DNA from 3 places in the Fictibacillus sp. S7 genome. Region 2 is predicted to be linked to each of the others. Evidence: riboswitches for the same ligand, from Rfam matches in the RefSeq annotation. Region 2 holds a riboswitch; each other region holds the start of a gene.
What was found. Region 2 has a riboswitch for cobalamin ahead of DMO16_RS20945 (ABC transporter substrate-binding protein). Riboswitches for the same ligand answer to the same signal wherever they lie in the genome.
Positions count from the first base shown of each region.

Region 1: another riboswitch for cobalamin. It lies ahead of DMO16_RS09260 ((2Fe-2S) ferredoxin domain-containing protein); the one in region 2 lies ahead of DMO16_RS20945 (ABC transporter substrate-binding protein).
Region 3: another riboswitch for cobalamin. It lies ahead of DMO16_RS07755 (ribonucleoside-diphosphate reductase subunit alpha); the one in region 2 lies ahead of DMO16_RS20945 (ABC transporter substrate-binding protein).

Region 1 covers NZ_QJKL01000001.1:1,803,690-1,805,890, reverse strand. The annotation lists gene DMO16_RS09265 (hypothetical protein) at 278-763, opposite strand; cobalamin riboswitch at 973-1,159, shown strand; gene DMO16_RS09260 ((2Fe-2S) ferredoxin domain-containing protein) at 1,357-1,746, shown strand; gene DMO16_RS09255 (cytochrome c biogenesis protein CcdA) at 1,746-2,201, shown strand, end outside.
Region 2 covers NZ_QJKL01000001.1:4,125,741-4,127,941, forward strand. The annotation lists gene DMO16_RS20940 (GNAT family N-acetyltransferase) at 126-692, shown strand; cobalamin riboswitch at 728-917, shown strand; gene DMO16_RS20945 (ABC transporter substrate-binding protein) at 1,050-2,009, shown strand; gene DMO16_RS20950 (FecCD family ABC transporter permease) at 1,972-2,201, shown strand, end outside.
Region 3 covers NZ_QJKL01000001.1:1,530,826-1,533,026, forward strand. The annotation lists gene DMO16_RS07755 (ribonucleoside-diphosphate reductase subunit alpha) at 1-945, opposite strand, end outside; cobalamin riboswitch at 1,076-1,276, opposite strand; gene DMO16_RS07760 (CBS domain-containing protein) at 1,336-1,749, opposite strand; gene DMO16_RS24170 (hypothetical protein) at 1,883-2,056, opposite strand; gene DMO16_RS07765 (MogA/MoaB family molybdenum cofactor biosynthesis protein) at 2,201-2,201, opposite strand, start outside.

The DNA.
Region 1 (2,201 bases), 2.3 Mb from region 2:
TTATATTATTTTCCTTTATATGGTATGATAAAGATGGGAGATAACATTCAAATGTTGATTTGAAGAAAAAACCATACATAAAAACATCTAAGCAGCGAATCAAAATAAGGTTGGGAGCATTTCTTCAATAAGAAGGAATGCTTCCTTTTCGTTAAATGACTTTGTTACATAAAATGAGACGGTGTATGAATTGGAAAGGAAATCGTAATCAGGTAATAGCTTCCATGGGTATGGTGTAATCCAGCTGACACTAAAAAAAGAACTGCCTTAGCAGTCCTTACTTTCCCGTATGCCGTTCCAGAAAATCATTGATTTTATAGGTCTCTTTTCCTCCGTATGTATAGCTGAATCCGTAAAGTGAAGCCTGGTTGGCGAGATCGCTCAGGATGCGGTAAAGATAGACGACTGCTCTCGGCTGGTTATCATTTTTGACTAAATGCTGGAGCTGGTTGATGTTGGAGATGTCTTTTGTGATTTTGGGGTCAGGAATGTTAGCGGCAAGCACTCGTAAACTCCCAAAATCGATATCGTTGAACTCGCTCCTGAAAATGGGAATATTTTTGATTTGGTGGGCAGTTGAAAGATAGCTGATTTGGTTATAGGTTTGTTGAATTTGTTTGGTTAACAGCAGTTCTGAAAAGTAAATGCGTTCTTTATACGGTGTGGGCTTAAGTATGGAGTGGCTTGCCGTGGTGCAGAGCATCAGGATGAAACAAGAAATGAGCAGTGTTCCTGTCGTAAGGGAGAGTGTGAGTTTTTTCAATTTGGCTCTTCATCTCCTTCGGTTTCTTTTTTTAAAGCCTACCAAGATTATCCTTGGAAATCAAATAATAGATGGGAGTTTTGTCAGGGGTGGCAGGGGCAGAAGGAACTAAAAAAGTAACTTTTCAAACAAAAAAGCAGGGATCTCCAACAAAATGACTATTGTGCATTTTCTGAAAGTATAGTAGGTTATGTTCAACACGATTTTTAACTGAATAGGTATTTAAAAGTGCTCAAGTGAACCTTGGGATAATAGGGAAACCGGTGTAAATCCGGTGCAGCCCCCGCTACTGTAAGCATTGATGGACTGTCGATATAGCCACTGGCCAAGAGCTGGGAAGGTGACAGATTCAGGTGATGTGCGAGCCAGGAGACCTGCTTTTAAATGAGTCATACAATTCTCGGAGGGAGGATGACGTCGTTTCTATGTTGCAATATAATCCATTTTGTAAAATGGTTTACATTCGCAGTTACAGGGTGGCCGCGTGTCAATCAACCTTCCGTTTACGTTGTTTAATCAACGGAATTTCTTAAAGGGGGCTGACATGAGAGGCTGCCCTTTTTTGCGTGGAAAAAAGTAGAGGAAGTGATGTTATGACGACATGGAACTTAAACGGAACAATGAGCCATGTGCTCATCTGCAACGGATCAAGCTGTATGAGAAAAGGCGGAGAGGAAGTGACTCAGGCGATTCGCGACGAAATTAAAAAGCTGAAGCTTGACCAGCAGGTGCACACGACCCGGACCCGCTGCAACGGACGGTGCAAGGACGCCTGTGTAGCGATCATCTATCCGGAAGGAACATGGTACAGCGTGCGGGATGAAGAGGCAGCAAGGAAACTTGTCACTAATCACTTGGGAAAAGGTGAAAAGATGAAACAGCATGTGATCTATGAATACGGCGAAGAAGGATTCTGTATGGAGGCAGAAAACGGCTGGACAACCGGCGTTGAGAAAGTGAAGGAAAAGGAGGCCATGAAGTAATGGAATTAATGACCTTTGCGGTGCTGGCGATTTTTATCGGCATGCGCCACGGATTGGATGGTGATCATGTCGCTGCGATCGCGGATATGGTGGGAAGCGAACGTAGACGAAAAAGACAGCTGACGCTGGGGGTCATGTATGCCCTCGGCCATGGAGCTATCGTCTTTTTGATCGGGCTTTTGTCCATCTATGTTGGGGCGAAATTGCCAGAAGGTGCGCAGAGCTATCTGGAGCTCGCCGTCAGTGTAACGCTGATTATTCTGGGCTTGATTATCATCCTGTCTATCTTTCAGCGGAAGAAAGACTATGAGTACAAAAGCCGATTAATGATTGTCATGGATTACATACGAAAACTGACCGGTTCAAAAAAAGAAACTTCAGATCTAACGAAATTTGGTATCATCAGCGCCTTTATCATCGGCGTTATCCATGGAATCGGAGTGGAAAGCCCGACC
Region 2 (2,201 bases):
TCCGTGATGTGAATCAAACAGGTTTTAAGAAGAACATAAAGATAGATATTCCTTGTTACATAGACTCATATTATGATAAGTATTACAACAATAGAATTTTGGAGATTGAAGGGGGAGTGAGAAACATGTCGATGTTCGAAATGAACCTTGAACGGCTCTGTATCCGCGAAATCAAATCGAGTGATGCAGGGGTTATCGCTCACTGGAAAAGCGATCCTTTGTTTCGAAAGATGTCTACCGGAGGCATGACCATTATCAACGAAGGCAACCAGAGGCAGGATATCGAAAAAAGCCTTGTACTCCCAAATGAAACTTATTTGATGGTATTGGAAAAGAAAAGCAGGAAGCCGGTGGGCTATGTCCGCTTTAACTGGATGGGGAGTATTCAGCGTTTCGGGTGGCTCCGGTTCGGGCTGGGCGAGGAGAGAGGAAAAGGATATATGCGCGAAGCTTTGAAAGGGATATTTCACCATCTATTTCAGGAGGAAACGCACAGGATAGATGCAGAGGTATTCGAATATAACGAGAGAAGCCTGCATCTTCTTGATACTCTTGGTTTTAAAAGAGAGGGGATCAGGCGGCTGGCTCACTATGATGAGGAGCGCTATTATGATATACACGTGCTAGGCCTCCTGAAATCAGACTGGCAGGAGCACGAGTCGGCGGCTGCCCATAAGGCGGCCGTAAAATAACCTTTTCATTTTACGGCAAAGCGTTATAATGAAAATAGCTGAATAACGGTTAAGGTCCGTTTTATGTCAAATAAAACGTTAAAAGGGAAGCTGGTTCAATCCCAGCACGGTCCCGCCACTGTAATCGGTAGAGCTTCTTTTATATCCACTGTTCGTTAAAGAATGGGAAGGAGAAGATGTTCGATGACCGAGAGTCAGGAGACCTGCCTTAGCCGCATGTGCGATCCTTCGAGGAAAAGGTGAAGCAATTGTAATCATTGAAAAATGAGTTACTGTTGATTCGCTCTCCGAAGGGAGGGCTTTTTTGTTTGCACAAAACGATCAGCTAAAAGAAGTACATACAGGAGCGTGGAAAACGTGAAGAAATTAACTCAGATTACCATGATGCTGCTGCTCGTCATCGCCGTCATGGCCGGCTGTTCAGCCGGAAACCAGTCAGCAGACAAAAAAGAAAAGGGTGCCAATTCACCAAAAAGTGAATTCCCCGTAACCATTAAAGATGCATCAGGCGAAAATGTAAAAATTGAGAAGAAGCCAAAGAAAATTGTCTCGCTGATTCCGAGCAATACCGAGGTCGCATTTGCACTCGGTCTGGACAAGGAAATCGTCGGTGTTTCTGACTTCGATAATTATCCGGAAGCTGCCACAAAAAAAACAAAGATTGGCGGCATGGACTTTAACGTCGAAAAGATTGTTGGCATGAAACCGGATCTTGTGCTTGCTCATGCTTCAAGTGCACACACTTCCAAGCAAGGAATCGACCAGCTCAAAAACGCTGGTATAAAAGTTGTTGTAATTAATGAAGCACAGAACTTTAAAGACACGTACAAGTCCATAAACATGATTGCAAAAGCAACAGGCACCCAAAAACAGGGGGATAAGATCGTTAAGTCCATGAAGGATGATCTTGCCGACATCAAAGAAAAAGCAAAGCAAGTGAAAAAGGAAAAGAAAGTCTGGGTGGAAGTGGCACCGGCTCCTGAAATTTATACAGCAGGTAAAGGAACGTTCATTGATGATATGCTGACCGCCATCCATGCAAAAAATGCCGCGGGAAGCCTGAAGGGATGGTCAAAGGTTTCAGAAGAACAGCCGGTCAAATACAATCCCGATGTGATCGTGACCACGTACGGATATTATTCCAAAAATCCGAAAGAGCAGATTCTCTCCCGTAAAGGATGGAAAGACATTCCGGCTGTTAAAAACAAGAACATTTATGATGTGCACTCAGACAAGGTGACAAGACCGGGGCCGCGTTTGATTGAAGGAGTGGAGGAGCTTGCAAAAGCCATCTATCCGGACGTTTACAAAAAGTAAACTAATTATTTCATACGGCGCAGTGCTGCTGTTAATGTGCCTCGCCGTTGCATTGGGGATTTCGGTAGGTTCCATACCTATCCCCCTTTTTCATGTTATTCAAATATTAGGCGCCCATATTTTTCACTATCCTGTTCCCGGTAATATTGATACATCGATGGTCAACATCGTCATGGCGATCCGGTTTCCGCG
Region 3 (2,201 bases), 2.6 Mb from region 2:
CTTGGCATCAAGGAATGAAAACAAATCCTTGCCAAACACATTATAGTAAATGGCAATTGCTCCCTTTCGCTGGCCCAGCTGGTCTACACTGACGGCGGTCTGGTTCAGCAATTTCGCCCATGGAATGATTCCGGAGGAATTTCCTTTGAATCCTTTGATCTCGGAGCCGAGACTTCTGATTTTACCGAGATATACGGCAATCCCCCCGCCCCCTTTGGAAAGAGTGGCTGCATCGGTTGTAGAATCATAGATTCCACGCAAGCTGTCCTCCATCGTATCAATGAAGCAGCTGGACAGCTGTCCATAGCTTTTTCCTGCGTTCGCCAATGTCGGTGTGGCAACGGTCATGTAAAGGTTCGACATCGCCCAGTATGCTTCTTTCACCAGGCCGAGACGCTTTTCTTCAGGCTCCCTGGAGAGCAGTGTCATCGCAACGATCATAAACCGCTCCTGTGGAAGCTCGTACACGCCGCCTTCATGTGAATGAGCCAAATAACGGTCTGCCAGGGTCCGAATGCCGATATAGGTAAACTTATGATCCTGATCCGGATTAATTACGCTCTCAAGCTCGTTGATTTCGGCGCTGGAATACATTCGCAGGAGGCTGCTGTCGTAAATCCCCATTCCGGTCAACTGCTCAATTAGTTCATACAGTGACCCATAAGGTTGTCCGGATTCATTGTTTCTGTTCTTTGCTGCCTCCCGGTACAGCTTTTTCAGGTGGATTCTTGCTGCTACATAGGTCCAGTCTGGCTCTTCCATGGAAATATTCTCAAGGGCATAAAGAACCCCCATGTTCAGCATCTTTTGTGTGGATTCCTCCTGATGGGCAAAATAGGTGACTTTTTCTATGTATTCATTTCTGTGCCTCAGCTGGGGAAATTCCTCTAAAATCTCCTGGAGTTCACCAATTATCTGCTGGACTCTTGAAATATCTGTAGCCATTTATAGCTCTCCTCTCTTTTCAAACAAAAATAAAAGGCCCATCCATTGGATGAGCCCAAAAACGACACGTAGTATGTAAAAAACAAAAAGCAGATTGGTGCCGCTTTTGTTTCTCACTCCCCGAAGAATCAAAACCGTGAAACAAATGGCAGGTCTACTGGCTACTGCTTCATCCTACTCCGGACCTTCCCATGTAAAAGCCACAGCTTTGTGCGCGTTCTTTACACAGTGGATCTCCGTTTCGTCCACATGACAGTTGCGGGGACAGCTCCGGACTTGCACCGGATTCCCTATTAAGTCTTTAACAGACACCTATTGTTTCATAATACTATATTTAGTTCCTTAAATCCTACTTTCACACTAAATATAGTAATTGTCAATACCTTTTCTTTATTTATTGTTATCCCAGATGGTACGTGCACAATATTTTATAATATCCCTTCGCCGGATAATGCCGATGAAATGGCCGTCATCATCCGTTACAGGTATAAAATTTTGGTCGGTTGCAAGCGTGATTAAATCTTCCATATTTGAATTAATGGAAACCGAAATATTATTCACCCGCTGCGGTACATCCTTTAACTTTGTTTTCACTACGTCATGGAAACCAAGATCAAAAGCCTCTTTCAGTTTCCACAGCAAATCCCCCTCTGTCAAAGTCCCGACATATTGTCCCTCCTCAGAAACGAGGGGAACAGACGTATATTTGTGATACGAAAGCTTTTCCAAAGCCTGCCTAATGGTCGATTCAGGATTCAAATATTTTACCTCATCTTTAGGCAATAGATAAAAAGCGATGTTCATGCTGTGATCTCCTTTAACCCTTAATTGCAGCTGTTCATTATATACTATAGCAAAAAGGATGGTCTTCTTTCACACAAAAAAAGCCCTGAGAAGGACTCTTATGCTTTATTTTTATTCCCACACTAAGAAGGTGTTAAACTTTTTTACCCGGTTCTATGACAGCATCCTGTTGATAGAGCCAGCTTTTATACTCTTCTTCAAGTTCGGATAATGGCGATTCCAGCTCCTTGCTGATCCCGGCCTTTTTAAGCATCTGAATCAAAAATTTTTTTCTTTCTTCAATCGCTTTCCGCAATATCCCGCCCATCTGAAACCTCCCGATAAAGCGTTTTCATAATCTAGTATACGTAGCTGCCGAATAAAAAGTTTCAGCGTCTGTCACGCTTAACTAAATTTATTGGCAGCTGTACCCTTTTATGACATGAGATAGGCAGAACAAGGAAATGATCTGT